3 regions of the Streptomyces sp. NPDC085460 genome follow, and region 1 is predicted to be linked to each of the others. Evidence: predicted binding sites of a transcription regulator. Region 1 holds the regulator's gene; each other region holds the start of a gene.
What was found. Region 1 encodes HrcA, which represses chaperone genes, less so after heat shock. Its sites were predicted from a motif close to TTNGCACTCNGNNNNNCNGAGTGCNAA; they were not measured.
Positions count from the first base shown of each region.

Region 2: the regulator HrcA is predicted to act here: its motif matches at 2,435-2,461, upstream of groL (chaperonin GroEL).
Region 3: the regulator HrcA is predicted to act here: its motif matches at 2,003-2,029, upstream of groL (chaperonin GroEL).

Region 1 covers NZ_JBITTO010000008.1:239,781-249,786, reverse strand. The annotation lists gene ACIGHB_RS22375 (DUF3097 domain-containing protein) at 1-366, opposite strand, end outside; gene ACIGHB_RS22370 (MBL fold metallo-hydrolase) at 377-1,114, opposite strand; gene hrcA (heat-inducible transcriptional repressor HrcA) at 1,253-2,272, shown strand; gene dnaJ (molecular chaperone DnaJ) at 2,273-3,412, shown strand; gene ACIGHB_RS22355 (nitronate monooxygenase) at 3,507-4,595, shown strand; gene ACIGHB_RS22350 (16S rRNA (uracil(1498)-N(3))-methyltransferase) at 4,592-5,335, shown strand; gene ACIGHB_RS22345 (AAA family ATPase) at 5,502-6,812, shown strand; gene ACIGHB_RS22340 (tetratricopeptide repeat protein) at 6,809-7,945, shown strand; gene ACIGHB_RS22335 (histidine triad nucleotide-binding protein) at 8,005-8,364, shown strand; gene ACIGHB_RS22330 (ribonuclease Z) at 8,369-9,271, shown strand; gene ACIGHB_RS22325 (adenosine deaminase) at 9,282-10,006, shown strand, end outside.
Region 2 covers NZ_JBITTO010000002.1:310,259-320,264, forward strand. The annotation lists gene ACIGHB_RS05715 (methyltransferase domain-containing protein) at 1-676, opposite strand, end outside; gene ACIGHB_RS05720 (polysaccharide deacetylase family protein) at 804-1,718, shown strand; gene ACIGHB_RS05725 (hypothetical protein) at 1,715-1,879, shown strand; gene groES (co-chaperone GroES) at 2,057-2,365, shown strand; gene groL (chaperonin GroEL) at 2,471-4,099, shown strand; gene ACIGHB_RS05740 (ester cyclase) at 4,202-4,900, opposite strand; gene ACIGHB_RS05745 (hydroxyacid dehydrogenase) at 4,954-5,973, opposite strand; gene ACIGHB_RS05750 (carbohydrate ABC transporter permease) at 5,991-6,815, opposite strand; gene ACIGHB_RS05755 (sugar ABC transporter permease) at 6,830-7,720, opposite strand; gene ACIGHB_RS05760 (ABC transporter substrate-binding protein) at 7,727-9,052, opposite strand; gene ACIGHB_RS05765 (substrate-binding domain-containing protein) at 9,161-10,006, opposite strand, start outside.
Region 3 covers NZ_JBITTO010000012.1:57,417-67,422, forward strand. The annotation lists gene thrC (threonine synthase) at 1-934, shown strand, start outside; gene ACIGHB_RS28060 (MoaD/ThiS family protein) at 977-1,255, shown strand; gene ACIGHB_RS28065 (cold-shock protein) at 1,669-1,872, shown strand; gene groL (chaperonin GroEL) at 2,196-3,818, shown strand; gene ACIGHB_RS28075 (deoxyxylulose-5-phosphate synthase) at 3,908-4,240, opposite strand; gene ACIGHB_RS28080 (FG-GAP-like repeat-containing protein) at 4,469-7,591, shown strand; gene ACIGHB_RS28085 (NAD-dependent epimerase/dehydratase family protein) at 7,687-8,676, shown strand; gene ACIGHB_RS28090 (transporter substrate-binding domain-containing protein) at 8,884-9,609, opposite strand; gene ACIGHB_RS28095 (hypothetical protein) at 9,631-10,006, opposite strand, start outside.

The sequences.
Region 1 (10,006 bases):
TTCGACCAGCTCGGCGTCGTGCCGGCCCTCCACGTAGATGCGGCTCGTCCGTGCCACGCGCGCGCGTGCGCCGGGGACGGCGATCGAGCCGGAGGCCGTACGGGCCGGGCGGGCCGGTCCGCCGGACGCCGGGCGGACCAGGGTCACCACACGGCCCTCCAGGAGGAACCCGCGCGGGTCCATCGGGAAGACGCGGTGTTTGCCGAAGCGGTCCTCCAGAGTGACGGTGCCCGCCTCGCAGCGGATCACGGCCCCGCAGAAGCCCGTCGAGACCTCCTCGACCACCAGGTCCGGCTCGGCCGGGACCTCCGGCGCGGGGGCCTGCTTCTTCCATCGGGGCGTCAGGTCCGGGTCGTAGCTGCGCATTTCGGGGACGCTACGACACCTGGAAGCGGTGTGCCAGTTCATCGCGCTGGCGTCGGACGAAAGCCGCGTCGACGACCGCCCCGTGGCCGGGGACGTACAGGGCGTCCTCGCCGCCGAGGGCGAGGAGGCGGTCGAGGGCGTCGGGCCAGCGGGCGCCGATCGCGTCGGGGCCCGCCTGGGGTTCGCCGGACTCCTCGACCAGGTCGCCGCAGAAAACGGTCTCGCGCTCGCCGGGGACGAAGACGGCGAGGTCGTGGCCGGAGTGGGCCGGGCCCAGGTTGGCCAGGAGCACCTGGCGGCCGCCGAGGTCGAGGGTCCACTCGCCGGTGACCGTGTGGCGCGGGGCCACCAGGGCCTCCACCGCCTCCGCCGCGGCCCGCTCGCCGACCCCCTGGCGCACCGCGTCCTCGTACAGCTCCGCGCGGGTGCGGGCGGAGCCGAGGAGCTCGTCCATGCCGACCGCGCCGAACACCTCCGCTCCGGCGAAGGCGGCGGTGCCCAGGACGTGGTCGAAGTGGGGGTGGCCGAGTGCGATGTGCGTCACGCGCCGGCCGCCGGTGATCGCCTCCGCCTGGGCCCGGATCGCGGCGCCCTCGGCGAGCGTGGAGCCCGTGTCGTAGAGCAGGACGGCCGTGTCCCCCACGACCAGTCCGGTGGTCGCGTCCCAGCCGGGGAGCCGCCGCCGGCCCACTCCGGACGCGAGCCTCTCCCACCCCTGAGCCGCCCAGACCGCTTCGTCGATGTCCATGGCTCCGACGCTAGCGGGTCCGCCTCCTTGCCAGGAGCGACGGCCCCGGCCGTACACTGGCCGGGGGATTCCTGGCACTCGGACAGGGTGAGTGCCAAAAGCGGAGCAACCGGAACGGCTGGAGCGGGAGGTGTGCGCGTGCTGAGCGAACGCAGACTCGAGGTGCTGCGCGCCATCGTCCAGGACTACGTCGGGACGGAGGAACCGGTCGGTTCCAAGGCGCTCACGGAGCGCCACAAGCTCGGCGTGTCGCCCGCCACCGTGCGCAACGACATGGCGGTGCTGGAGGAGGAGGGGTACATCGCCCAGCCCCACACCAGCGCGGGCCGGATCCCCACCGACAAGGGCTACCGGCTCTTCGTGGACCGGCTGGCCGGCGTCAAGCCGCTCTCCACCCCCGAGCGGCGCGCCATCCACAACTTCCTCGACGGCGCCGTGGACCTCGACGACGTCGTGGGCCGTACGGTGCGGCTGCTGGCGCAGCTGACCCGGCAGGTCGCCGTCGTGCAGTACCCGTCGCTGACGCGTTCCTCCATCCGGCACGTCGAGCTGCTGGCGCTGGCCCCGGCCAGGCTGATGCTCGTCCTGATCACGGACACCGGACGGGTCGAGCAGCGGGTGATCGACTGCCCCGCGCCCTTCGGCGAGACCTCCCTCGCGGATCTGCGGGCCCGGCTCAACAGCCGGGTCGGCGGCCGTCGCTTCGCCGACGTGCCGCAGCTGGTGCAGGACCTCCCCGAGTCCTTCGAGGAACCCGAGGAGCGCGCCACGGTCTCGGCCGTGCTCGCGACGCTCCTGGAGACGCTCGTGGAGGAGCACGAGGAGCGGCTGATGATCGGCGGCACCGCCAATCTCACCCGCTTCGGACATGACTTCCCCCTGACGATCAGGCCCGTCCTGGAGGCACTCGAGGAGCAGGTCGTGCTCCTCAAGCTGCTCGGCGAGGTCAAGGAATCGGGCATGACCGTACGCATCGGGCACGAGAACGCCTACGAGGGGCTGAACTCCACGTCCGTCGTCTCGGTCGGCTACGGTTCGGGCGGCGAGGCAGTCGCCAAACTCGGCGTGGTCGGACCGACCCGCATGGACTACCCCGGAACGATGGGAGCGGTACGCGCAGTGGCACGTTACGTCGGACAGATCCTGGCGGAGTCGTAAGTGGCCACGGACTACTACGCCACACTCGGCGTACGCCGCGACGCGTCCCAGGACGAGATCAAGAAGGCTTTCCGGCGCCTCGCCCGCGAGCTTCATCCGGACGTCAACCCGGACCCGAAGACGCAGGAGCGGTTCAAGGAGATCAACGCCGCCTACGAGGTCCTGTCGGACCCGCAGAAGAAGCAGGTCTACGACCTCGGCGGCGACCCGCTCTCCTCCGCCGGCGGCATGGGCGGCGGGGGAGGCTTCGGGGCCGGCGGCTTCGGCAACTTCTCCGACATCATGGACGCCTTCTTCGGCACGGCCGGGCAGCGCGGGCCGCGCTCGCGGACCCGGCGCGGCCAGGACGCCATGATCCGCCTGGAGATCGACCTCAACGAGGCGGCCTTCGGCACCACCAAGGACATCCAGGTCGACACGGCCGTCGTCTGCGCCACCTGTTCGGGTGAGGGTGCCGCTCCCGGCACCTCCGCGCAGACCTGCGACATGTGTCACGGCCGCGGCGAGGTCTCCCAGGTCACCCGGTCGTTCCTCGGCCAGGTCATGACCTCCCGGCCCTGCCCGCAGTGCCAGGGCTTCGGCACCGTCGTCCCGACCCCGTGCCCCGAGTGCGCGGGCGACGGCCGGGTGCGGTCGCGCCGCACGCTGACGGTGAAGATCCCGGCCGGCGTCGACAACGGCACCCGGATCCAGCTCGCGGGCGAGGGCGAGGTCGGCCCCGGCGGCGGCCCCGCCGGCGACCTGTACGTCGAGATCCAGGAGACCCCGCACGAGGTCTTCCAGCGCCGCGGTGACGACCTGCACTGCACGGTCACCATCCCGATGACGGCGGCGGCGCTCGGCACGAAGGTGCAGCTCCAGACGCTCGACGGGCTGGAGGAGATCGACATCCGCCCGGGCACCCAGTCGGGCCAGTCGGTCCCGCTGCACGGCCGGGGCATCACGCACCTGCGGGGCAACGGCCGCGGCGACCTGATCGTCCACGTCGAGGTCCAGACCCCGGGCAAGCTCGACCCCGAGCAGGAGCGCCTCCTGCGCGAACTGGCCAAGCTGCGCGGCGAGGAACGGCCCACGGGCCAGTTCCAGCCGGGACAGCAGGGGCTGTTCTCGCGGCTGAAGGACGCGTTCAACGGGCGCTGAGCCCCGCGGGGGGGATGACCCGTGTGTGAGAGGGGCGGCACTCTGAGTGCCGCCCCTTTCCCGTGGGCGGGAAGGGGCATGACACGATGCCCATATGTCCACCACCGCGCTGAACGATCTCTTCCGGTACCCGATCGTGCAGGCCCCCATGGCGGGTGGCGCTTCCGGTCCGGCACTCGTCGGAGCCGTCGGCGAGGCCGGTGCGCTCGGCTTCCTCGCCGCCGGGTACAAGACGGCCGGCAGCCTCTACCAGGAGATCAAGCAGGTGCGCGGGCTGACCGGACAGCCCTTCGGCGTCAACGTCTTCATGCCCCAGACCGGCCCCACCGTCGACCCCGCGGCCGTCGAGGTCTACCGCCACCAGCTCGCCGGGGAGGCCGGCTGGTACGAGACGCAGCTCGGCGAGACCGACGACTGCCGCGACGACGGGTACGAGTCCAAGCTGGCGATCCTCCTGGAGGACCCGGTCCCCGTCGTCTCCTTCACCTTCGGCTGCCCGAAGCCCGAGACCTTCCAGGCGTTCGCCCGCGCCGGCACGTACACGATCGTCACCGTCACCTCCGCGGAGGAGGCCCGTACGGCCCAGGCGGCCGGCGCCGACGCGCTGTGCGTCCAGGGCGTCGAGGCGGGCGGCCACCAGGGCTCGTACCGCGACGACCCGGCCGAGGAGCAGCCGGGCACCGGGCTCCTCGCCCTCCTCACCCTGGTCCGGGAGGCCACCGCGCTGCCGCTCGTCGCCGCGGGCGGCCTGATGCGCGGCGCGCAGATCGCCGCGGTCCTCGCCGCGGGGGCCGCCGCCGCCCAGCTCGGCACCGCCTTCCTGGCCTGCCCGGAGTCCGGCGCCCATCCGCTGCACAAGCGGGCCCTGACCGACCCGCTTTTCAACCGCACCGCCCTCACCCGGGCGTTCTCCGGCCGGCCGGCCCGCGGGCTCGTGAACCGCTTCATGCGCGAGCACGGCCCGTACGCCCCCGCCGGCTATCCCGAGATCCATCACCTCACCGCCCCGCTGCGGAAGGCCGCCGCCACCGCGGGCGACGCCCAGGGCATGGCCCTGTGGGCGGGCCAGGGCCACCGGCTGGCCCGCGAGCTGCCCGCGGGGGAACTCGTCGAGGTGCTCGCCGCCGAACTCGACACCGCCCTCACCGAACTCGCCGATCCGGCCCCCAGGAGTGCCTCATGACCGCCCCCGTCTTCGTCGTCGACGCCGTGCCCGGCGCCGGCACCTTCGTCCTGGAGGGCCCCGAGGGGCGGCACGCCGTCTCCGTGAAGCGGCTCCAGGCGGGCGAGGAACTCGTCCTGACCGACGGCCGGGGCCGCTGGGCGCGGTGCGTGGCGCGGGAGGCCGAGGGCAAGGACCGGCTGACCGTGGAGGTGACGGCGGACCACGAGGACCCGGAGGAGCAGCCCCGGATCACCGTCGTCCAGGCCCTCCCCAAGGGCGACCGCGGCGAGCTCGCCGTCGAGACCATGACCGAGACCGGCGTCGACGCGATCGTGCCGTGGGCGGCCTCCCGCTGCATCACCCAGTGGCGCGGCGACCGCGGCCTGAAGGCGCTCGCCAAGTGGCGCTCCACCGCCCGCGAGGCCGGGAAGCAGTCACGCCGCACCCGCTTCCCCGAGGTCGCCGACCTCATGACCACCAAGCAGGTCGCCGCGCTCCTCGCCACCGCCGACCTCGCGGTCGTGCTGCACGAGGACCGGGAGCACCCCAGCGGCGCCCTCGCCGCCGCCGACCTCCCCGCCACCGGTTCGATCGTGCTCGTGGTCGGGCCCGAGGGCGGGGTCTCCCCGGAGGAGCTGGCAGCCTTCGAGGCGGCCGGGGCGAAGCCGTACCGGCTCGGCCGCAGCGTTCTGCGCACCTCCACGGCGGGCACGGCGGCCACCGCCCTCGTCCTGGGCCGCACGGGCCGCTGGGGCTGACCCGGCGCGGTTGTCTGGAGGGCGGGTCCGGTCGTCCCCCGTGGGTCCGGTCGTCCACAGGGCGGGGCGGGGGAGGTTGTCCACAGGGGGCGGCGGTGGGGGAGGTTGTCCACAGAGTGGGGGACCCGCTGTCCAAGCGTCCCGGGTCTTTTCTAGGCTGACCCGTATGGCCGACGAGTCCCCTCTCCTCCGCAGTCTGCGCGCCGCGATCGCCGCCGCGCCCGGCGACGTGCCCCTGCGCCTCCACTTCGCCGAACTCCTCCTCGCGGAGGGGCGGAACGACGAGGCCGTCACGGAGGCCGCCGTCGCGCTCCAGCACGCGCCGGGGGACGCCGACGCGCGGGCGCTGATGGTCCGCGCCATGGGCCTGCCGCAGCCCGCACCCGCGCCGGAGCCGTCACCAGCGCCGGCACCCGCGCCGGAACCCGCGCCCGCGCCGGAGCCCCCTCGGGCTCCGGAGACGCCGGCCGCGCCGAAGCCGTCCTTCGACTGGGCCGCCGCCGAGGAGCAGGTGTCGGACCTGGTCGGGCCGCGGTTCCTGGAGGAGCCGCAGGCCGAGGGCGGGGACGGGCTCGCCGGGGACGCCGCCGCCTGGGACGTGGACGCCCCCGGTGCCGTGCGCCTCGCCGACGTCGGCGGCATGACGGACGTCAAGGAGCGCCTCGAAGCCGCCTTCCTGGCCCCCATGCGCAACCCCGAACTCCGGCGCCTCTACGGCAAGTCGCTCCGCGGCGGACTCCTCCTCTACGGTCCTCCCGGCTGCGGCAAGACCTTCATCGCCCGAGCCGTCGCCGGCGAACTCGGCGCGAACTTCCTCACCGTCTCGCTCTCCGACGTCCTCGACATGTGGATCGGGGCCTCCGAGAAGAACATCCACGACATCTTCGAGACCGCCCGCCGCCAGGCCCCCTGCGTCGTCTTCCTCGACGAGCTGGACGCCCTCGGCGGCAAGCGCTCCCGCACCCACAACAACGGCCTGCGCAACGTCGTCAACCAGCTCCTCACCGAGCTCGACGGCATCGCCTCCGGCGCGGGCAACGAGGGCGTCTTCGTCCTCGCCGCCACCAACGTGCCCTGGGACGTCGACCTCGCCCTGCGCCGCCCCGGCCGCCTCGACCGCACCCTGCTCGTCCTCCCGCCGGACGCCCCCGCCCGCGAGGCGATCCTCCGCTACCACCTGCGCGACAGGCCCATCGAGGCCGTCGACCTCGGCAAGCTCGTCAAGGTCACCGAGGACTTCTCCGGAGCCGACCTCGCCCACCTGTGCGAGACCGCCGCCGAGGCCGCCCTCCTCGACTCCGCGCGCACCGGCTCCGTCCGGCTCATCACCACCAAGGACCTGCTCGCCGCCGCCAAGCAGCTCCGGCCCTCCACCGAACCCTGGTTCGCCTCCGCCCGGAACGTCGCCATGTTCGCCAACGAGGGCGGTCTCTACGACGACCTCCTCGCCTACCTGAAGCGGAAGCGCAAGCTGTGACGACCCCCGGCACGCCCGCCACCCCCGCCACGCCGTCCGCGCCCTCCGCGCTCGCCCGCGCCGAGGCGCTGTACGAGGCCGGCCGCTACGAGCAGGCCGGGGAGCTCGCCGCCCGGCACCTCGCCGGCGACCCCGAGGACGCCGACGCCCTCACCCTGCTCGCCCGCTGCCAGCACCGGGCGGGCGACCACCCCGCCGCCCTCGCCGCCGTCGAGCAGGCCCTGCGCGCCGAGCCCGAGCTGGTCATGGCGCACCTGATGCGCACCCAGATCCTGCTCGCCCTCAAGCGGTACGGCGACGCCGAGGCCGCCGCCCACCGCACCGTTCAGCTCGCCCCGGACTTCTGGGGCAGCCACTACGCGCTCGGCACCGCGCTCGCCGAGACCGCCGAGGCCGGCGGCGGCCGGGACAAGGCCCGCCGCGCCGCCGCCTACGAGGCCGCGAGAACCGCCGTCGCCCTCGGCCCCGAGGAGGACGCCGCCCACTTCCTCGTCGGCCTCACCGCCCAGCGGCGCGGCGACCACACCACCGCCCGGCGGGCGTACGAGACGACCCTGCGCCTCAACCCGCAGAGCAGCGAGGCCCACAACAACCTCTCCCTGCTGAGACTGCGCCGCCGCTGGTTCCGGCGCGGAGCCTGGACCCAGGCCGCCGAGGGCTTCGTCGCCTCCGCCGCGCTCGACCTCGACGACCGCAAGGCCCGCTACAACCTGGAGGCGATGGCCTGGGGCACCGCCGCCGGAGCCCGCTGGGTCGCCCTGCTCGGCTTCCTCGCCTCCACGCTCGGCTCCGCCCCGGTCCGCACCGGGGCGACCGGCGCCGACGCGATCGTGCCCTTCCTCGTCGGGGCCACCGTGCTCCTCGGCGCCTGGGCCGGCTGGGCCGTGTGGATGGCCCGCCGGGTCCCGCCGCGACTGCGCCGCCCGCTGCTGCTCGTCGCCCGCAACTGCCGGCCGGTGCTCGCGATGGCCGCCGCCGTCGGACTCCTCGGCCTGTACTCGGCCGTCACCATGGCGCTGTGGACCTTCGACGCGGGAGTGGTCGGGGCGCTCGGGGCGCCGCTGTTCTGGGCCGTCGTCATCACGTACTGGGTGAGCCGCTCGGCCCTCAACCGCCGGATGCCCAGAGACTGACCGGACCCGCCGGATAGCATGCGCACGTACTGACCACCGAGGGCGAGGAGGCCCGCAGCATGGCCGGAGAGCCGCAGAGCGACTGCCTGTTCTGCAAGATCGTGGCGGGGGAGGTGCCGGCGACGCTCGTGCGCGAGACCGAGACCACGCTGGCCTTCCGCGACATCAACCCGCAGGCGCCCACCCACGTGCTCGTCATCCCGCGCCTGCACTACCCGGACGCCGCCTCGCTCGCCGCCGCCGCGCCGAGCGTCGCCGCCGACGTGCTGCGCGAGGCCGGCGAGGTCGCCGAGCAGGAGAAGGTGGACGGCAGCGGCTACCGGATCATCCTCAACACCGGTGCGGGCGCGGGCCAGACCGTCTTCCACGCGCACGCGCACGTGCTCGGCGGCCGCGGCCTCAACTGGCCCCCCGGATAACCACGTGTCCGTCCGCGAACTGGTCGTCCTCGGCACCGCCAGCCAGGTCCCGACCCGCCACCGCAACCACAACGGCTATCTGCTGCGCTGGGACGGCCACGGCCTCCTCTTCGACCCCGGAGAGGGCACCCAGCGGCAGATGCTGCGGGCCGGGGTCGCCGCGCACGACCTGAACCGGATCTGCGTCACGCACTTCCACGGCGACCACTCGCTGGGCCTGGCCGGGGTGATCCAGCGGATCAACCTCGACCAGGTCCCGCACCAGGTCACCGCCCACTTCCCGGCGAGCGGCCGGCACTTCTTCGAACGGCTGCGGTACGCCACCGCCTACCGCGAGTCCGTCGAACTGACCGAGGCGCCGGTCGCGGACGACGGCGTGCTCGCCGTCACCGAGGCGTTCACCCTGGAGGCCCGCCGGCTCTCCCACCCCGTCGAGTCCTTCGGCTACCGGCTCGTCGAGCCCGACGGGCGCCGGCTGCTCCCCGAGCGGCTCGCCGCCCACGGCATCGCGGGACCGGACGTCGGCCGCATCCAGCGCGAGGGCAGCCTCGGCGGCGTGGGTCTGGACGAGGTGAGCGAGGTCCGGCGCGGACAGCGCTTCGCCTTCGTCATGGACACCCGCCTCTGCGACGGCGTGCACGCCCTCGCGGAGGGCGCCGACATGCTGGTCATCGAGTCGACCTTCCTCGACGAGGACGTCCGGCTCGCCGAGGACCACGGACACCTGACCGCCGGACAGGCCGCCGCCGTCGCCCGCGAGGCGGGCGTCCGGCACCTCGTCCTCACCCACTTCTCGCAGCGCTACTCCGACCCGTCGGAGTTCGAACGGCAGGCCCGCGCCGCCGGATTCGAGGGCGAGCTGAGCATTGCCCAGGACCTCATGAGGGTCCCCGTACCGAAGAGATAGAGCACCACCCATGCCCCTCCCCAAGGCCGAGCTCCACCTGCACATCGAAGGCACCCTCGAACCCGAGCTGGCCTTCGCGCTCGCCGCCCGCAACGGCGTCACCCTGCCGTACGCGGACACCGAGGAGCTGCGCGCGGCCTACCGCTTCGGCGACCTCCAGTCCTTCCTGGACCTCTACTACGCCCTGACGGCGGTCCTGCGCACCCCCGAGGACTTCACCGCGCTCGCCGACGCCTACCTGGAGCGGGCCGCCGCGCAGGGCGTCCGGCACGCCGAGATCTTCTTCGACCCGCAGGCGCACACGGCGCGGGGCGTCCCCTTCGCCGCCGTCATCGAGGGCCTCGGCGCCTCCCTCGACCGCTCCGAGGAGCGGTACGGGATCTCCACCCGGCTCCTCATGTGCTTCCTGCGCGACGAGTCCGCCGAGTCGGCGCTCGCCACGCTGGAGTCCGCCAGGCCGTACCTGGACCGGATCACCGGAGTCGGCCTCGACTCCGCGGAGGCCGGGAACCCGCCGGCCAAGTTCCGCGCCGTGTACGAGGAGGCGGCCCGGCTCGGTCTGCGGCGCGTCGCGCACGCCGGCGAGGAGGGCCCGGCGGCGTACGTCCGCGAGGCGCTGGACGTCCTCGGCGTGGAGCGGATCGACCACGGGCTGCGGTGCATGGAGGACCCGGAGCTGGTCGCGCGCCTGGTCCGCGAGCGGATCCCGCTCACGCTCTGCCCGCTGTCGAACGT
Region 2 (10,006 bases), on a different contig from region 1:
CCGAGATCCACTCCGCCTCGGCCTCGTCCGGGACGGTCTCGTGGGGGATGCCGGGGGCGATCTTCAGGGCCGCGCGCGGGGCCTTGCGGGCCGCGTCCATGGCCCAGGACAGCGGCGGCGAGTACGCCTCCGGGTCGAAGATCCTGCCCCGGCCTCCGCGTCGCGCCGGGTCGACGAAGACGGCGTCGTACGGGCTGGTGTCGATCTCGGTGACGTCGGCGCAGCGGACCTCGATCAGCTCGGCGAGGCCGAGGGCGGCGGCGTTGGCGCGGGCGACCTCGGCGGTGAGCGGGTCGCGGTCGACGGCGAGGACGGAGATGCCGGCGCGGGCGAGCGCGAGCGCGTCGCCGCCGATCCCGGAGCAGAGGTCGGCGACCGAGCCGACGCCGAGGGCCTTGAGGCGGGCCGCGCGGTAGGTGCCGACGGTGGCCCGGGTCGACTGCTCGACGCCGTTCGGCGTGAAGTACATGCGGTACGCCTCGGGCCCGAACTTCGCCACCGCGCGCTGTCGCAGCCGGGCCTGCCCGAGGGCGGCGGAGACCAGCTCGGCGGGGTGGTCGCGGCGCAGCCGGGAGGCGACCGCCAGTTCCTGGGCGGGGTCGTAGTCGCGCAGGGCGGCGAGGAGCGTCTGGCCCTCGGGGGTGAGCAGGGCGGTGAAGGCGGCGAGGTCGGTCACCGCTCCATTCTCCCTGTGGGCCGGGCGGGGGACGGTGGGGCCGGTACGGCGGTGTCGCGGCCGGACGGGCGGGGTCGCGCTGACAGGATGCGGCGCCATACAGCTCGTACGACAAAAGGAAAAAACTATGGCAAAGGGTCCTTCGCGTCGTGCCCTGGGGGCCGCACTCCTCGTCGCCGCGCTCACCTCCACCGCCGCCTGCGGGGGCGGCTCCGAGCCCGGCTCCTCCGGCGCCCCCGCCCCCGCCGCCGGCCAGCAGGCCCCGCCGAAGACCGCCGCGCAGCTGGCCGCGGAGAAGAAGGCCGCGCTGGCGGAGCGTCGGGCCGCACGGGCCGCCGCCGCGAAGAAGTGGGGGCTCAAGCAGACCCCCCTCGAAGCGCCCGCCCCGCCCAGGGTCAAGCCGAAGATCACCACCCGGAAGGGCTTCGAGACCGACGGCGAGGGGCTGCCGCCCGTCTTCACCACCGTCCCCACCAAGGAGAAGGTCGTCTTCCTGACCATCGACGACGGCGCCGAGAAGGACCCCGCGCTCATCCGGATGATGAGCGACCTGAAGATCCCGTACAGCGCCTTCCTCAGCGACTACGTCGTCAGCGACGACTACGCGTACTTCGCGCGGATGCAGAAGTCCCAGCCGGGCGGGGTCGCCCTCCACAACCACACCCTCAACCACAAGTACCTGCCCGGACTCTCCTACGCGCGCCAGAAGCGCGAGATCTGCGGGATGCAGGACGTCATCGAGAAGAAGTACGGCAAGCGCCCCGAGCTCTTCCGGCCCCCGTACGGCAACTACAACGAGGACACCCTGCGCGCCGCGAAGACCTGCGGCGTCAAGGCCGTCCCGCTCTGGGCCTCCGAGGCGTTCCCGGACCACATGGAGTGGCGCGAGTGGGACCGCGACCTGCACCCCGGCGACATCGTCCTCACCCACTTCCGCGGCGAGGAGGATTGGAAGGGCAGCATGCCGGACATGATCCGCCGGGTGATGAACGTGATCACGTCCAAGGGGTACGCGGTCGGCAAGCTGGAGGACTACGTATGAGCCGCCTCCGGCCCCTGGTGATCACGGCCCTCCTCCTCGCCCTCACCGGCTGCGCCTCCGCCGTGGACCCCCTCGAACGGCTCGGCCGCAAGGCGGTCGAGCGCGTCGGCGACGACGGTCCGGCCGGCCCCGGCGTCCGCGCGGAGGCCGCCACGGAGTGAGGAATTGGCACTCCGCTTGACCGAGTGCTAATCGCGGTCATAGTCTCGGCTCTGGCACTCCCCACTGGAGAGTGCCAACACAGCGACGGGCAGGTCCGGCACCCGCGACGACGGATCCACCTGGTCGCCACCCCAGACAGTTAACCCCGCGAGATCTCCGAAGGGGGAGGTCGGATCGTGACGACCGTCAGCTCCAAGGTTGCCATCAAGCCGCTTGAGGACCGCATCGTGGTCCAGCCGCTCGACGCCGAGCAGACCACGGCCTCGGGCCTGGTCATTCCGGACACCGCGAAGGAGAAGCCCCAGGAGGGCGCCGTCCTCGCCGTGGGCCCGGGCCGCTTCGAGAACGGCGAGCGCCTGCCGCTCGACGTCAAGGTCGGCGACGTCGTGCTCTACAGCAAGTACGGCGGCACCGAGGTGAAGTACAACGGCGACGAGTACCTCGTCCTCTCGGCCCGCGACGTGCTCGCGATCATCGAGAAGTAAGACGACGTACCTGCTTTGACCGCGCCCCTGACCCCTTGATCTCTTGGGCGTCCAGGGGCGCGGTTTGTTTTCCCACACGATTTCCGAGAGGGCTGAACCGCTCCCATGGCGAAGATCCTGAAGTTCGACGAGGACGCCCGTCGCGCCCTTGAGCGCGGCGTCAACAAGCTGGCCGACACGGTGAAGGTGACGATCGGCCCCAAGGGCCGCAACGTCGTCATCGACAAGAAGTTCGGCGCCCCCACCATCACCAACGACGGTGTCACGATCGCCCGCGAGGTCGAGATCGACGACCCGTACGAGAACCTCGGCGCCCAGCTCGTCAAGGAGGTGGCGACCAAGACCAACGACATCGCGGGTGACGGCACCACCACCGCCACCGTGCTCGCCCAGGCGCTCGTCCGCGAGGGTCTGCGCAACGTCGCCGCCGGCGCCTCCCCGGCCGCCCTCAAGAAGGGCATCGACGCCGCGGTCAAGGCCGTCTCCGACGAGCTGCTCGCCACCGCGCGCCCGATCGACGACAAGTCCGACATCGCCGCCGTCGCCGCGCTCTCCGCGCAGGACCAGCAGGTCGGCGAGCTCATCGCCGAGGCGATGGACAAGGTCGGCAAGGACGGTGTCATCACCGTCGAGGAGTCCAACACCTTCGGCCTGGAGCTGGAGTTCACCGAGGGCATGGCCTTCGACAAGGGCTACCTCTCGCCGTACATGGTCTCCGACCAGGAGCGTATGGAGGCCGTCCTCGACGACCCGTACATCCTGATCAACCAGGGCAAGATCTCCTCCATCCAGGACCTGCTGCCCCTCCTGGAGAAGGTCATCCAGGCCGGTGGCTCCAAGCCGCTGCTGATCATCGCCGAGGACGTCGAGGGCGAGGCGCTCTCCACCCTCGTCGTCAACAAGATCCGCGGCACCTTCAACGCCGTCGCCGTCAAGGCGCCCGGCTTCGGCGACCGCCGCAAGGCGATGCTCCAGGACATGGCCACCCTCACCGGTGCCACCGTCATCGCCGAGGAGGTCGGCCTCAAGCTCGACCAGGCCGGTCTGGACGTGCTGGGCACCGCCCGCCGCGTGACCGTCTCCAAGGACGACACCACCATCGTCGACGGTGGCGGCAAGTCCGAGGACGTCGTGGGCCGCGTCGCGCAGATCAAGGCCGAGATCGAGTCCACCGACTCCGACTGGGACCGCGAGAAGCTCCAGGAGCGCCTCGCGAAGCTGGCCGGCGGCGTGTGCGTGATCAAGGTCGGCGCCGCCACCGAGGTGGAGCTGAAGGAGAAGAAGCACCGTCTGGAGGACGCCATCTCCGCGACCCGCGCCGCGGTCGAGGAGGGCATCGTCTCCGGTGGTGGCTCCGCGCTCGTCCACGCCGTCAAGGTCCTCGACGACAACCTCGGCAAGACCGGCGACGAGGCCACCGGTGTCTCCGTGGTCCGCCGCGCCGCCGTCGAGCCGCTGCGCTGGATCGCCGAGAACGCCGGCCTGGAGGGCTACGTCATCACCTCCAAGGTCTCCGAGCTCGACAAGGGCCAGGGCTTCAACGCCGCCACCGGCGAGTACGGCGACCTGGTCAAGGCCGGCGTCATCGACCCGGTGAAGGTCACCCGCTCCGCCCTGGAGAACGCCGCCTCCATCGCCTCCCTGCTCCTCACCACCGAGACCCTCGTGGTGGAGAAGAAGGAGGAGGAGCCGGCGGACCACGGTCACGGCCACGGTCACGGTCACTCCCACTGACCCCTGACGTCCTGACGCCAGGAGGTCCCCGAGACCCCCTGGCGTCCTGACGCCACGAGGCCCGGTGCCCCCGTCGCGGGGGCACCGGGCCTCGCCCGTTCCTCAGCTCTCGACCGCGCCGAGCTGTCCCATCAGCCCCAGCAGGTCGTACTGCCACCAGCCCTCGACGATCTTCCCGTCGTCGCGGAAGCGGTGGATGGTGGTGCCGGTCATGGTGACCTCCATCCCCGTCGGCTGGAGGCCCATGAAGTCCCCGACGTGGGTCCCCTTCCAGGTCCACCGGGTGCACACGCGGTCACCGTCGGCGATCTGGTCCTCGATCGTGAACGCGAAGTCGAAGCCCGCGCGCCACTGCTCCACCTCGCGCCGGACCGCGTCCATCCCGAGGGTGTCCACCGGGTTGGTCGGGTCGTGGTCGTGGTACCCCTCGGCCAGCAGGTTGTCGAGCAGCGCCAGGTCGGAGCCGTCCGCCATCCGCTCGAACATGTGCCGCGCGTTCGCCTTGTACAGCGCCTCGTCCCGGACCACGTCCAGGTCGGTGAAGGTCGGCATCTCGTCACAGAGCGCGACCAGCTCGCGGAAGATCCGGTCGGTCTCCGGCAGCTGCGAGTTCCGCATGGCCACGTCGTACGAGGGGAACTCGACGATCTCCACGACGTGCTGGGCGTCGGACCGGTCGGTCCCGACGATGCTGTGGGTGGCCGTCCGTTTCCCCCGGGTCTGCTCGACCCACTGGTCCATGAGCCGGTTCAGCTCCTCGACCCGGCTCGTCCTGCAATCGATGATCTGCACGAAGGTCATGGCCGCCTCCGACCGGGCGAAGCCGCGGATGGACCCCTCCAGTCTAGGCCGGTCTACGCCGAGTGCGTCAGGTCGGCGGCCCTGACCTCCTCCGCGAAGGGCTCGCCGCGGGTGTAGCGGGCGATCTCGTCGAGCGCCTGGTCGGTCATGCGGTGCAGCTCGTTGCCGAGGGAGCCGGCGACGTGCGGGGTGAGCAGGACGTTCGGGAGCGTGTAGAGGGGGGAGTCCGGGGGCGGGAGTTCGGGGTCGGTCACGTCGAGGACCGCGTGGAGGCGGCCCGCGGTCAGATGGGGGAGGAGGGCGTCCTCGTCGATCAGGGAGCCCCGGGAGGTGTTGATCAGGGTGGCGCCGTCGGGCAGGGCGGCGAGCTGGCGGGCCCCGATCATGCGGTACGTGGACGGGAGTTGGGGCGCGTGCACGGAGACGACCGAGCTGCGGGAGCAGAGTTCGTCCAGGCCGGCGAGGACCGCGCCCGGCGGCGGGGCCGTCAGGTACGGGTCGTAGAGGAGCACCTCGACGTCGAAGGGGCGGAGGAGTTCGACGACCCGGCGGCCGATGCGCGAGGCGCCGACGATGCCGACCGTGCGGCGGTAGTTGCCCCAGGCGGCGGACTCGGCGAGCCAGGCGTGGCCGGCGCGGAGTCCGGCGTACCGCTGGGCCGAACGCAGCACCCCCTTCCCGGCGAAGAGGATCGCGGCGAGGGTGTACTCGGCGACCGGGAGGGCGTTGGCGGCGGCGGCGCTGGTGACCCGGAGGCCGCGCTCCCAGCAGGCGTCGGTGATGTGGTGCTTGACCGAACCGGCCGCGTGCACCACGGCCTTGAGGCGCGGTGCCCGGGCCAGCACCTCCGGGGTGAGCGGGGTGGCGCCCCAGCAGGTGAGGAGGAGTTCGGCCTCGGCGAGCGCGGCGGCGGTGCGCGGGTCCGGGTCGGTCAGGTCGTGGGCGACCAGGTGCGGATCGGTGCGGGTGAGGGCCGCGAGGCGGGTGCGGTGGACGTCGGCGAGGAGCCGGCCGGCCACGCCGGGGCCCATCGCGAGCAGGAGGGAGGGACGGGTGTCGGTGGCGGGACGCATGGGGGGACCGGGGCTCCTCACTTGACGCTGCCGGCGGTCAGACCGGCCTTCCAGTGGCGCTGGAGCGAGACGAAGGCGAGGACGAGGGGGATCACGGCGAGCAGCGAGCCGGTGACCACCAGGGGGTAGTAGCCGGGCTCGGCGTGGGCGTTGCTGTTCCACGCGTAGAGGCCGAGGGAGAGCGGGAAGAGCTTCTGGTCGGAGAGCATCACCAGCGGCAGGAAGAAGTTGTTCCAGACGGCGGTGAACTGGAAGAGGAAGACGGTCACGAAGCCCGGCATGACCGTGCGCAGACCGATCGACCAGAAGACCCGCAGCTCCCCGGCGCCGTCGATCCGGGCGGCCTCCAGGGCCTCGTCGGGGACGTAGGCGGCGCACAGCACCCGGGAGAGGTAGACCCCGAAGGGGTTGACCAGGACCGGGAGGAGCACGGCGGCGTAGGTGTTGACGATGCCGATCTCGCTGGCCAGCAGGTACATCGGCAGGGCGAGCGCGGTGGTGGGCATGAGGACGCCGAGGAGGACGAGGCCGAAGAGCTTCTCCTTGCCCCGGAAGTCGTAGACGTGGAAGGCGTATCCGGCGGCGACGCTGATCAGCGCGCAGGCGGCGGCGCCCACCCCGGCGTACAGGAGGCTGTTGAGGTACCAGCGGAAGTAGACGCCGTCGTTGTACTCGGCGAGCCGGGCGAGGTTGCCGCCGAGGTCGAAGCCCTCGAAGGAGAAGGCGTTCCCGGCGAGCAGTCCGCCGGCGTCCTTGGTGGCGGCGGTGACCAGCCACACGAGCGGGAAGAGCATGTAGCAGGTGGCGAGGAGGAGGACGCCGTTGACGGCGGTCTTCGACATCCAGCGGGAGGCGGTCACGCGGTCTTCTCCTTCCGGCCCCTGGTGAGGCGGGTGACGGCGAAGGAGAGCAGCGCGGCCGTCAGGGCAAGCAGGATCGAGGCGGCCGCGGCGAGGCCGTAGTCGTTGCGGTCGAAGGCGGCGGAGTACGCGTACATGTTCGGCGTCCAGGTGGAGGTGACGGCGGAGCCCGTGCCCCTGCTGAGGATCAGCGGTTCGGTGAAGAGCTGGAGGGAGCCGATGACGGTGAAGAGGCCGACCATCGCCAGGGAGCCGCGGAGCAGCGGGATCTTGACGGAGAAGGCGGTGCGCCAGGCGCCGGCGCCGTCGACGGTGGCGGCCTCGAGGACGGAGCGGTCGATGGCCTGGAGGGCGGCGTAGAAGATGATCAGGTTGTAGCCGAGCCACTCCCACAGGGCGATGTTGACGACGGACGGCAGGGCGCCCTCGGGGGAGAAGAAGTCGAAGCCGATGCCGCCGGCCTCCATCGCCTGGACGACCGGGCTGAGCTGGGGCGTGTAGAGGTAGACCCAGATCAGGGCGGCGATGATGCCGGGCACGGCGTGCGGCAGGAAGAGCGCGAGCTGGAAGAAGCGGCGGGCGCGGGCGAGGGCGCTGTCGAGGAGCAGGGCGAGGCCGAGGGCCCCGCCGAGCAGCAGCGGCAGGTAGAGCAGGCAGTAGCCGAGCAGGACGCCGAAGCCCTCGCGGAAGGCCCGGTCACCCAGCGCCGCGGCGTAGTTGCCGAGGCCGGTGAAGACGGTCTCGGAGCCGCCGAAGCCCAGTCCGGACTGCTTCTCGGTGAAGAGGCTGAGCCAGACCGCGTATCCGATCGGCACCACCAGCACCGCGGTGAAGAGCAGGAAGAACGGGGTCAGCAGGAGTGCCGCGGCACGGGTGCGGGCCTTCATGCGCTCTCAGCCCTCGACCTTCAGGCCGCGCTTGGTGAGCTCGGCGACGGTGGCGTCGTGGCCGGCCTTCACGGCGTCGGCGAGGGTGGGCCCGCCGGAGGCGACGGCGCCGAAGCGGTCCTTGATGGCGGTGTTGGTGGTGCCGGTGGTGGGGCCCCAGGACCACTGGGAGGAGATGGAGGCGCCGGCGGTCTCGAAGAGGGCGTAGATGTCCTGGCCGCCGTAGAAGCCCGCGTCGAACGCCTTCTTCGCGGCGGGGCGCAGGGCGGTGGCGGCGGGGAAGGCGCTGGAGGTGCCGGAGGCGATGCGGGCCTTGACGCCCTCCTCGGTGGTGGACATCCAGGTGGCGAACTCGACGGCCGCGGCCTTCTTCGTGCTGTTCTTCGGCACGGCGAAGGTGGAGCCGCCGAGCATGCCGGAGGCGGGCTTGCCGTCCCAGGTGGGCATGGGGGCGACGGCCCACTTGCCGGACTGCTCGGGGAGGGTGCCCTTGAGGACGCCCGCGCCCCAGGAGGCGCCGAGGTAGCCGAAGGTGGTGCCGTTCTTGAGGGAGCCGGTCCACTCGGGGCTGAAGGAGGCGTTCTTGTGGACGAGCCCGTCGTCGAGGAGGCCCTGCCAGTAGCCGGTGACCTTGGTGGTGGCCGGATCGGTGGTGTCGATCTTCCAGGTGTCGTTCTCGGCCTTGAACCACTGGGCGCCGGCCTGCCAGGCCATGGCCTCGAAGGTCGTGGGGTCGTCGGGGAAGAAGGTGGCGATCCGGGCCTTGGCGTCGGCCTTCCGCACCTGCTCGGCGGCCTTCCTGAAGCCGTCCCAGGTGGTGGGGACCTCGATCTTGTGCCGCGCGAAGAGGTCCTTGCGGTAGTAGAACGCCTGCGGGGCGGCGTCGAAGGGGACGGCCCAGTTCTTGCCGCCGAGGGTGGTCAGCTCGACGGCCTGGGGGAGCAGCCCGGCCCTGGCGGACTCGGGGAAGACGTCGCCGATCTCCTGGAGGGCGCCGGAGGAGACGAACTCGGGGAGCGAGGGGTACTCGATGGAGACGAGGTCGGGGGCGTTCCCGGCCTTCACGGCGTTGGAGATCTTGGCGTAGCCGCCGGCGTTGCCGGACGGGATCTCCTCGAACTTCACCTTGATGTCGGTGTGCGAGGCGTTGAAGGCGTCGACGACGTCCTTGGAGCCCTTGGTCCAGCCCCAGAAGGTGAGGGTCACCGGCTTCCCGGGCTCCCCGGCGGCGGAATCGGTCGCGTCACCGCCTCCGCCGCACGCCGTGAGGACGGCGAGGGCGGTGGCGGTACCGGCTATGACACGGGACGTTCTGCTCCAGCTGAGGCTCACGGCACGGCTCCTGATCGGCGGCGTGGAGGGGGTTGGCCGTGATCCTGGGACCGTTTCTGAACGAAGTCAAGAGCGAAAGATTGAATGATCGAAAAAAGATCAGATCGATCAGAGCGGGGGGACGGGCCGGGCCGCCCCGCAGGACGCCCGCACCCGCAGCCGCGGCAGCAGGCTCACGTGCCGGCTCGCCGGCTCCTCGTCCGCGCCCCCGGTCAGCCGCTCCACGAGGAGTTCCGTGGCGTGCCTGCCCACCTGGCGCTTCGGCGGGGCGACCGCCGTCAGCGGGGTGTCGGCCAGGGCGGCGACCTCGTCGTCGTACGCGATGAGGGCGAGGTCCTGCGGCACCCGCACGCCGAGCGGGGCGAGCCGCTGCGTGATCTCGATCGCGTCCACGTCGTTGTGGACGAGCGCCGCGCTCGCGAGCCCCGAGCGGACCGCCTCGTACAGCGCCCGCACGGCCCGCTCGAACCCCTCCGGATCCGCCTCGGCCGGTACGGAGTCGATCACCGGGCGCGGCGCCTCGAGGCCCAGCACGGCCAGCGCCTCCGTGTACCCGGCCCGCACCGCGAGCGCGGTCGGCGAGTCCCCGCGCGCCACGAGCAGCGGCGTCGCGTGCCCGAGCCCGATCAGGTGCCGGAGGGCGAGCAGCACCCCGTGGGCGTGGTCCGAGGAGACCCGGTCCAGCCCGTCGAGCGGGCTGCCCGGCTCGGCCCGCCGCTCCAGGAGCACGGCCGGCACCGGCAGCCCGGCCAGCCAGTCCCCGTACGCCGCCCGGTCCTCGGGGCCGCGCCAGCCCGGCGCGACGAGCACCCCCTCGGCGCCGGCCGCGAGCAGCCCCTCCGTGCGCGCCCGGTCCTCCTCCGGGCGGTAGTCCGAGATCCGCAGCACCAGCCGGGCGCCGGCCCGCGCCGCCGCCTCGTGGGCGCCCCGGATGACCTCGGCGAAGTAGTACGT
Region 3 (10,006 bases), on a different contig from region 1:
CGGCAACCCGACCCACTCCTTCAAGGACCGGGTCGTCGCCCAGGCCATCGAGGCCGCCCGCGCCTTCGGCTTCACCACCCTCTCCTGCTCCTCCACCGGCAACCTGGCCGGCGCCGTCGGCGCCGCCGCCGCCCGCGCCGGCTTCCGCTCCTGCGTCTTCATCCCGCACGACCTGGAGCAGGGCAAGGTCGTCATGGCCGGTGTCTACGGCGGTGACCTCGTCGCCATCGAGGGCAACTACGACGACGTCAACCGCTTCTGCTCGGAGCTCATCGGCGACCCGCTCGGCGAGGGCTGGGGCTTCGTCAACGTCAACCTGCGCCCGTACTACGGCGAGGGCTCCAAGACGCTCGCGTACGAGATCTGCGAGCAGCTCGGCTGGGTCATCCCGGACCAGCTCGTCATCCCGATCGCCTCCGGCTCCCAGCTCACCAAGATCGACAAGGGCCTCCAGGAGCTCATCAAGCTGGGCCTGGTCGAGGACAAGCCGTACAAGATCTTCGGCGCCCAGGCCGAGGGCTGCTCCCCGGTGTCGGCCGCCTTCAAGGCCGGGCACGACGTCGTCCGCCCGCAGAAGCCGAACACCATCGCCAAGTCCCTCGCGATCGGCAACCCGGCCGACGGCCCGTACGTCCTCGACATCGCCCGCCGCACCGGCGGCGCCGTGGAGGACGTGAACGACGAGCAGGTCGTGGACGCGATCAAGCTGCTCGCCCGGACCGAGGGCGTCTTCGCCGAGACCGCCGGCGGCGTGACCGTCGGCGTGACGCGCAAGCTGGTGGAGAACGGCGTCATCGACCCGAACCTCACCACCGTCGTCCTCAACACCGGCGACGGCCTCAAGACCCTGGACGCCGTGGCCGACAGCTCTCAGGCGACCGCCACCATCCGCCCGAGCCTGGACGCGTTCCGCGACGCGGGCCTGGCCCACTGAACCCGGCCCACGCACCGGCGCACGAAAGGTCCTGAAGACACCATGGCCGTGAAGGTCCGCATCCCCACCATCCTCCGCACCTACACCGGCGGGCAGGCCGAGGTCGCCGCCGAGGGCGCGACCCTCGCCGAGGTCATCGCCGACCTGGAGAAGAACCACACCGGCATCGCCGCCCGCGTCCTGGACGACCAGGGCAAGCTGCGCCGCTTCGTGAACGTCTACGTGAACGACGACGACGTCCGCTTCGAGCAGGGCCTGGAGACCGCCACCCCGGACGGCGCGGGCGTCTCGATCATCCCCGCGGTCGCCGGCGGCTGCTGATCATCACCGGCTCCGCCCTTCGGCACTGAATTGCCCCCTCCGCCAGAGAAAGCGGAGGGGGCAATTCTGCATGGTTGAGCGCGGTAGAGTTGGGGAAGTCCCCTCCGCCGCTCATGCCACACGCATATGAGCCCGGCCCGGGACCTGACAAGAATGCGACAACCGGCGGCCGGAAAGCGCGCACAGTCTGCCCCTTATGCGCCTTTCGCCCGGCCCGACTTGCCCCGCAATTCAAGTATTTCTTCCGGATTCCCCTTTCCGCTCCGCCGAGAATTCCCGGTGGATTGCCCTGTTGCAGAGGGCAGTTGGACAGATACATTCAGCGGCGGTCGACGCGTTCCGGCGCAGGTTCTGACCCGGGTCCGTGAAGTGCGGATCCGCTCAAGGGCCAGTACGTAATAGGGGAGTTAGGCATGGCTCAGGGCACCGTCAAGTGGTTCAACGCGGAGAAGGGCTACGGCTTCATCGCGGTCGACGGTGGTGCGGATGTTTTCGTCCACTACAGCGCCATCCAGATGGATGGGTACCGCAGCCTCGAAGAAGGCCAGCGAGTCGAGTTCGAGATCTCGCAGGGTCAGAAGGGCCCGCAGGCGGACATGGTCAAGGTGACCGCCTGAGGCGCGGCGCGATCGGCCACCGACGTCTCGTCGTCGAGGGGCCCGCATCCCTAGGGGTGCGGGCCCCTCACGCGTTCCCGGGCGGCCACGGCGACGGGATGGCGCGGAGGTGCCCGATCCACGAGAGTCGCTTGCACTCGCATGGGTCGAGTGCTAATCATTGGCGTTAGCACTCGGAAGGTGAGAGTGCTACGAGGACCGGGCATGACGAGGCCGCCGACCGGGTGGGGCAAGGAACCACGCGGAGCGCGGAGGCCGTCCGTCGCGGGCGTCGGCGCGGTCCTGGAGCGTTATCCACCCCATGTCCGGGAGGACCACTTCACATGGCCAAGATCATCGCGTTCGACGAGGAGGCCCGGCGCGGTCTCGAGCGCGGCATGAACCAGCTCGCTGACGCCGTCAAGGTCACCCTCGGCCCCAAGGGTCGCAACGTCGTCCTCGAGAAGAAGTGGGGCGCCCCCACGATCACCAACGATGGTGTCTCCATCGCCAAGGAGATCGAGCTCGAGGACCCGTACGAGAAGATCGGCGCCGAGCTGGTCAAGGAAGTCGCCAAGAAGACGGACGACGTCGCCGGCGACGGTACGACCACCGCCACCGTCCTCGCCCAGGCGCTCGTCCGCGAGGGCCTCCGCAACGTCGCCGCCGGCGCCAACCCGATGGCCCTCAAGCGCGGCATCGAGAAGGCCGTCGAGGCCGTCTCCGGCGCCCTGCTCGACCAGGCGAAGGAGGTCGAGACGAAGGAGCAGATCGCCTCCACCGCCTCCATCTCCGCCGCCGACACCCAGATCGGCGAGCTCATCGCCGAGGCCATGGACAAGGTCGGCAAGGAAGGCGTCATCACCGTCGAGGAGTCGCAGACCTTCGGTCTGGAGCTCGAGCTCACCGAGGGCATGCGCTTCGACAAGGGCTACATCTCGGCGTACTTCGCGACCGACATGGAGCGCATGGAGGCCGCGCTCGAGGACCCGTACATCCTCATCGTCAACTCCAAGATCTCCTCCGTGAAGGACCTCCTCCCGCTCCTGGAGAAGGTCATGCAGTCGGGCAAGCCGCTGCTGATCATCGCCGAGGACGTCGAGGGCGAGGCCCTGTCGACCCTGGTCGTCAACAAGATCCGCGGCACCTTCCGCTCCGTCGCGGTCAAGGCCCCGGGCTTCGGCGACCGCCGCAAGGCCATGCTCCAGGACATCGCCATCCTCACCGGCGGCACGGTCATCTCCGAGGAGGTCGGCCTCAAGCTGGAGTCGGCCGGTCTCGACCTCCTGGGCCGCGCCCGCAAGGTCGTCATCACCAAGGACGAGACCACCATCGTCGACGGTGCCGGTGACAGCGAGCAGGTCGCGGGCCGCGTGAACCAGATCCGCGCCGAGATCGAGAACAGCGACTCCGACTACGACCGCGAGAAGCTCCAGGAGCGCCTCGCGAAGCTCGCCGGCGGCGTGGCGGTCATCAAGGCCGGTGCCGCGACCGAGGTCGAGCTCAAGGAGCGCAAGCACCGCATCGAGGACGCCGTGCGCAACGCCAAGGCGGCCGTCGAGGAGGGCATCGTCGCCGGCGGCGGCGTGGCCCTGCTCCAGGCGTCCAGCGTCTTCGAGAAGCTGGAGCTGGACGGCGACGAGGCCACCGGTGCCGCGATCGTCAAGCTCGCGCTGGAGGCCCCGATCAAGCAGATCGCGGTCAACGCCGGCCTTGAGGGCGGCGTCGTGGTCGAGAAGGTCCGCAACCTCACCCCGGGTCACGGCCTCAACGCCGCGACCGGCGAGTACGTCGACCTGGTCGCCGAGGGCATCATCGACCCGGCCAAGGTGACGCGCTCCGCGCTGCAGAACGCCGCGTCGATCGCCGCGCTCTTCCTCACCACCGAGGCCGTCATCGCCGACAAGCCGGAGAAGGCCGCCGCGCCGGCCGGCGGCGGCATGCCGGGCGGTGACATGGACTTCTGATCCTGACGGATCGGTGGTTCATCGCTGAACGCGAACCGAGGGCGGCACTCCCCGAGAAGGGGGGTGCCGCCCTCGGCGCGTTCCCGGACTCACACCACGGGCCGTACGAGCGCCTCGGCGAGCGGCTCCCCGGTCCGGCGCGCGTACGCCACCCGCGCCTTCACCTCGGACAGCGTCCGGGGCCGGTAGCCGGGCCCGCACCCCTGACAGCAGCTGACGTGGAACCGCACCCCCGCGTGCAGCAGCACGGACAGCACCCGCCACCCCTCGTCGTCCCGCCGAGGCGGCGGCTGAAAAGCCGACCCCACCCCGATCATCGGCTCCCCACAGCGCGGACACCTCCGCTCGTCACCGTGCTCCCGCCCCTGCTTGTACGAGCCCCGACACGGCAGACAGACGTACGAGGTCCTGTGGATACCCATGGGGGCAGGGTAGGGGCGGGGCGCGTCCCGTGCCCGTGATTTCGGTCCTGGCTCGGACCGGGGCCCTCCGCTTCCCGTTGGGTTTCGGCCAGTTGTACGATCACGCCAGCCGGCAGGTGGGGGCATCGGGCCGGCGCCCGCGCGAAACGTCCGCGGCCGTCGTGCCGCCGTTCCGCGTTCCCCCGCGTCGCCTGTCGCCATCGACGTCCGCACGAGGGGACCCCTTTCTTGTCCGTCCGAAGAACCGTCGCGCTCGCCCTGAGCGCGACCCTGGCCCTCACCGGCCTGACGGCCGTCACGGCCCCGGCCGCGGTGGCGGCCGACACGGCACCGTACGAGGTGACGATCCCGGCTACGGGCGACCCGGAGGCTCCGGTCCACGCCGAGATCCGTGCTGCCGGAACCGGCGTCCAGGTGCTCGGCCCCCGGCAGGTCAGCTGGCACGACCTGCGCGGCGGGGCCCCCGCCTACGCGCCGACGTGCGAGCCGGGCGAGTCGTACTCGGCCGGTGACGTGGTCGTCTGCCCCGACGGGTACAGCGAGGCGTTCCCCGCCTACGCCACCGTCCACGACTTCGCGACCGGGCGGACCCACACGCCGGAGACGGAGTCCGGCGAGGCGTGGCTCCCGGTCGTCGCGGGCCGGCAGCTGGTCCGGTACCGGACCGGCACCGACGGCATCACCCTGTACTTCGTCGGCTACGAGGAGAACGCCCCCGCAGGCCGGGAGGTGCTCCTGCCGGGCGCCACCTCGGGCCCGTCGGTCCTCACCCAGGACGGTACGGGCGCGGTCCTCCACTATGCCGTCGGCGCGACGGCGGTCACCGCCCTGCTCGACTTCGCCTCCGGCACCGTCACGCCGCTGCCGGAGCCTCCGTTCGCCGCCGTGGGGTCCGCCGCGCTCGACGCGCGGAGGGTCCTGCTCGGCGGCACGGCCGGTACGACCGAGGCCGTCGTCCTCTCCCGCACCGACCCGGCCGCCCCCGGCGTGCGGGTCACGCTGCCGCACGCCGCCACGGACACCACCACGCGGCTCGGGCTCGTGGGCGACTGGCTCCTCGGTCAGAGGGCGCTCTCCACGACGGACGACGACTACCGCGAGCAGGCCGCACTGTACGCCGTCCCGCTCGCCGGCGGCGCCTCCCGCGACCTCGGCGTCACCGTCGTGGCCGGGGACCAGGCCCAGCGCGGGGCGGACGGCGCCGCGTACCTGGCCGGCACGCCGGGCGCGGGTGAGTTCGGCGTCCAGCGGATCACTCCCGGCGCCGACGGCGCACCGGTCGTCCAGCACGTCCTCACCCTGGTCGGGTCCTTCCCGCGGGCGGGCCTGACCCTGTCCCAGGGGCGGCTCGTCGTCCAGGACGACGGCTGGTGGAGCTCGGGCCGCCGGGTGCTCCAGGGGTACGACCTCGCCCTCACCGGTACCCACGCGGCGACCGCGCGGTGGAGCTGCGACCCCCTGGGCTCGGCCGCCGACTGCCCGCAGGCCCTGTCCGGCGCCGCCTCCACGCGCTGGTGGGCGGACACCGGCGACGGCCGCCTCGTCACCCTGGAGAGCGTGAACGGGTCGGGCTGCACCGAGTGCGCCGTCGCGGTGCACGTGACGACCCCAGGCAGGGGCGGCACCACCCGCAGCGTCGTGGTCAAGCACGCGAGCCGGCTCGCCCTGGACACCGTCGTCCGGGCCTCCGGCCGATACGTCCACTTCTACGCCGACGCCGGTTCGGTCGGCCGCTCCATCGTCGCGGACATCGAGACCGGTGCCGTGCTCCGGGACTCCACGAACCGGAACCAGTCGCTGTGGGGCCGGCAGCTGTGGACCGGCTCCGCCACCGACGGCAAGGTCACGGCGGTCGACGTCCGCACCGGAGCGACCGTCGCGACCGCCGATCTCGGCACGAGCTGCGCCTTCACCGGCCTTGAGGTCGTCGGCAAGTGGATCCACCAGCGGTGCGAGGACGACCGCGGCGCCGTGGTCGTCCACGACCGGGAGAAGCGCCAGTCGGTGTGGACCCGCATCCCGGACGACGTCCAGGCGCACCTCGGCGACGGATTCCTCGCCTTCCCGGCCGCGCCCTGGGGTGAGGAGCTGTACGCGGTGGACGTCCGCTCCGGCACCGACCGGGAGCGGGCCCTCGGCGAACTCCCCGCGGACCGGAACGACTTCGACGGCCAGAGCTGGACCGTCGACCGCTTCGGCGGAGGTGTCGCCTTCATCGACACCTGGGAGTCGGCCCGCGTCACCGGCCTCGGCGGCGTCACCGGCCGGCTGGCCGCCATCGACGCCGACACCCCCGCCGCGAACATCAAGTCCGGCGGGTGGAAGCCGCGTTGGTGGCTGTCCAAGCCCGGTTCCTCCTGGGTGCTGACGCTGAAGAGCAAGATCGACGGCAAGGTCGTGCGGACCCTGACCGGCGGGGAGGCGCGCGGGATCGTGGCGCCGGCGTGGGACGGGAAGGACACGGCCGGGAAGTACGTGCGGAACGGGGCGTACACCTGGAGCCTGACCGTGAAGCCGGCCGACGGGCACGGGGCCGATCTGGTGGTGTCCGGGGGCGTCGCCGTGTCCGGTGCCGCCGCCGTGTGGCGGGACATGGCCGGCGACGACGGGTTCGGTGATCTGCTGACGGCGGACACCGCCGGTGCGATGTCGCTGTACCGGGGGAACGGGACGGGCGCGCTGGCGGCCCGGACCGCCGGGGTCGGCGGAAAGTTCGCCCCGACCACCCTCTTCGTCCCCGTCGGCGACCTGAACGGCGACCGGTGCGCCGACGTGTACGCGCGGGTGGGGGACCAGCTGCGGGCGTACCGGCCGGGGTGCGGGAAGGTCGTGACGGCCTCGTCGGCGTACACGCTCGTGGGGACCGGGTGGGGCGGGTACGACGTCCTGACCTCGACCGGTGACGTGAACGGGGACGGGTTCGCCGATCTCGTCGCCCGGCAGGCGTCGACCGGTGACGTGTACTTCTACGCCGGGACCGCGACCCACACCCTGAAGGCGCGGGTGCGGATCGGCACGAACTGGAAGCTGTACAAGAAGCTCGTCGGGGCCGGGGATCTGAACGGTGACGGGCGGGGCGACCTGCTCGGGGTCGACTCCGCGGGCGTGCTGTGGCGGTACTACGGGACCGCGAGCGGTGGCGTCACCGCGCGCGTGAGGGTCGGTGGCGGCTGGGGCGGCTACTCCGCGCTCGTCGGCGTCGGCGACCTGTCCGGGGACGGGCGGGCGGATCTCCTCGCCCGGGACACGGCCGGGAAGCTGTGGCGGTACGCCTCGACCGGGGCCGGTACGTACGGCGGCCGGGTGCTGATCGGCAGCGGTGGCTGGAACGGGTTCAAGGGCCTGTTCTAGGCGCCGGGAAGTCCGCTGTTCGCCGTCGGCGCATTCCGTGCGCCGACGGCGAACCCCTTTCACGGGGACGGGGGTTCGGTGGTCGACTGGGGCGCATGAACATTCTGGTGCTCGGTGGTACGGCGTGGGTGGGACGTGAGGTGGCGCGGCGGGCGCTGGCGCGGGGACACGCGGTGACGTGTCTGGCGCGGGGGGAGAGCGGCGAGGTCGCGGAGGGGGCCGAGCTGGTCGTCGCGGACCGGCGGGAGCCGGGGGCGTACGACGCGCTGGCCGGCCGGGACTGGGACGCCGTGGTCGAGGTGTCGTGGCAGCCCGGCTTCGTGCGCGGGGCGCTCGACGCGCTCGCCGGGCGGGCCCGGCACTGGACGTACGTGTCGTCGGGGAACGTGTACGCCTCGCAGGCGGAGATCGGGGCGGACGAGTCCGCGGAGCTGATGGTGCCGACCGAGCTCGACGAGGTCGGGCGGGAGCTGTACGGCGAGGCGAAGGCGGCCTGCGAGCTGGCGTCGGCCGCCGCGCTCGGGGACCGGCTGCTGGTCGCGCGGGCGGGGCTCATCGGCGGGCCCGGTGACGTCAGCGGCCGCACCGGCTACTGGGCGGCGCGGGCCGCGCGGGAGCCGGAGGCGCCGATGCTGGTGCCGGACGAGCCGGAGCTGCCGACCCGGGTCGTCGACGTGCGGGACCTGGTCGACTGGATCCTCGACTCGGCGGAGAAGGGGGAGGGGGGCAGGTACGACGCGGTCGGGCCGAACATGGCGCTCGGGGAGTGGATCGCCCTCTCGCGGGAGCTCGCCGGGCACACGGGGGCCGTCGTGCCGGCCGGGTCGGCGTGGCTGCTCGAGCAGGGGGTCACGGAGTTCATGGGGGCGGACTCGCTGCCGCTGTGGATCGTCGCCGAGGACTGGGCCGGCTTCCAGGCGCGGTCGGGCGCCGCCGCTGCCGCCGCGGGGCTGCGCCAGCGCCCCCGGGCCGAGGTGATCGCCGACACGCTGGCCTGGGAGCGGGAGCAGGGGCTCCACCGGGAGCGCCGGGCCGGTCTCAGCCCGGCGCGCGAGGCCGAACTGCTGGCCTTGCTGGGGGAGTAGCGGGCGCGCGGGCACGCGGGCGCGCTGCCGCCCGGGCATGTTGTCGCACGGGCACGCTGTCGCGCGGGCACGCGAGGGCGCTGTCACACGGGCGCGCTGTCACGCGGGCACGCGAGCGCGCTGTCACACGGGCGCGTGAGCGCGCTGGCACGCGTCCCGCTGGTCACGCGTCCGCTGGCGCGCATCCCGCTGGCACGCGTCCCGCTGTTACGGGGCCACCAGGGCGGGGTCCTGGTCCGAGCGGCGCAGGGCGTCGGTGACGAAGCCGTTTCTCTTCAGCTCCTCGACGAGCGAGCGGAGGTACGCCACGGTCTCCGGCGCCTTCTCCTTCGTGGTGCCGACCGCCTGCCGGATCTCCATGAACCGGCCGTCGATCAGCCGGACTTCGGGGTGCGCGGCGACGTAGGCGGCCATCGGCTGGCGGATGCCCGCGCCGGCCTCCAGGTCGAGGGTGCGGAAGACCTCGACGCCCTCCGCGCCCCGGACGACGGTGGCGTGGGCGAGGACGCGGGTGAGGTGGAGGTCGTACGCGGAGCCCTGCTTGACGCCGACGCGGACGCCGGGCGCGTCGACGTCCGTGACGGTGGCGAGCGCCGAGTCGCGGGGGACCGCGTACACGCCCTCGATCACGACGTACGGCGCGGTGAACGCGACTTCCTTCTCGCGCGCGGGGTCCACGGCGAGGAAGCAGAGGTCGGCGCGGCCGTCGGCCATCGCGTCGAACGACTTGCGCGCGGCGTCGAAGCAGAGCGTCTCGACGGAGAGCCCGAGCCGCCGGCCGATCTCCCGGGCGAGGTCGACCGTGATGCCCGCGGGCGCCTCGGGCGTGCCCTGGGCGAGTACCGGGTTCCCGAGGTTGATGGAGGCCCGCAGGACCCCGGTGGGCGCGAGGTCGGCGGCGATCGCGGCGATGTCGTGGTGCGTGGTCGTCATGGTTGCGGAGTCTAGGCACCGTCAGGAGAGCCGGAGGGCGCTGCGGCGGTGACGGGCGGGCGGGATGTCGACGGTGCCGGCGGCGTCGGGGTCGAGCGGGCCGGGCCGGGGGCCGGGGGCGTCGGCGAGGCGGCGGGCGGCCGTGAGGCGGGCCCGGAGGGCCTGGCGGGCGCGGCGTTCGAGGAGGTTCGTCTCGACGGTCAGGTCGTCGTGCTGGAAGCGAGGCGTCGCGTACACGGCGACGTGGCGGCGGACGGGTGTGGGGTGGGGGCGGCGGCCGGCGCGGCGGGCTTCGGCGAGGGCGCGGGCGCCGTACCGGAGGTCGTGGAGGACGACGGTACGCCAAGGGCCCCCTCCCGGTGTGTCCCACGTGTCGTGGCGCCTGAGGGAGAGGTGG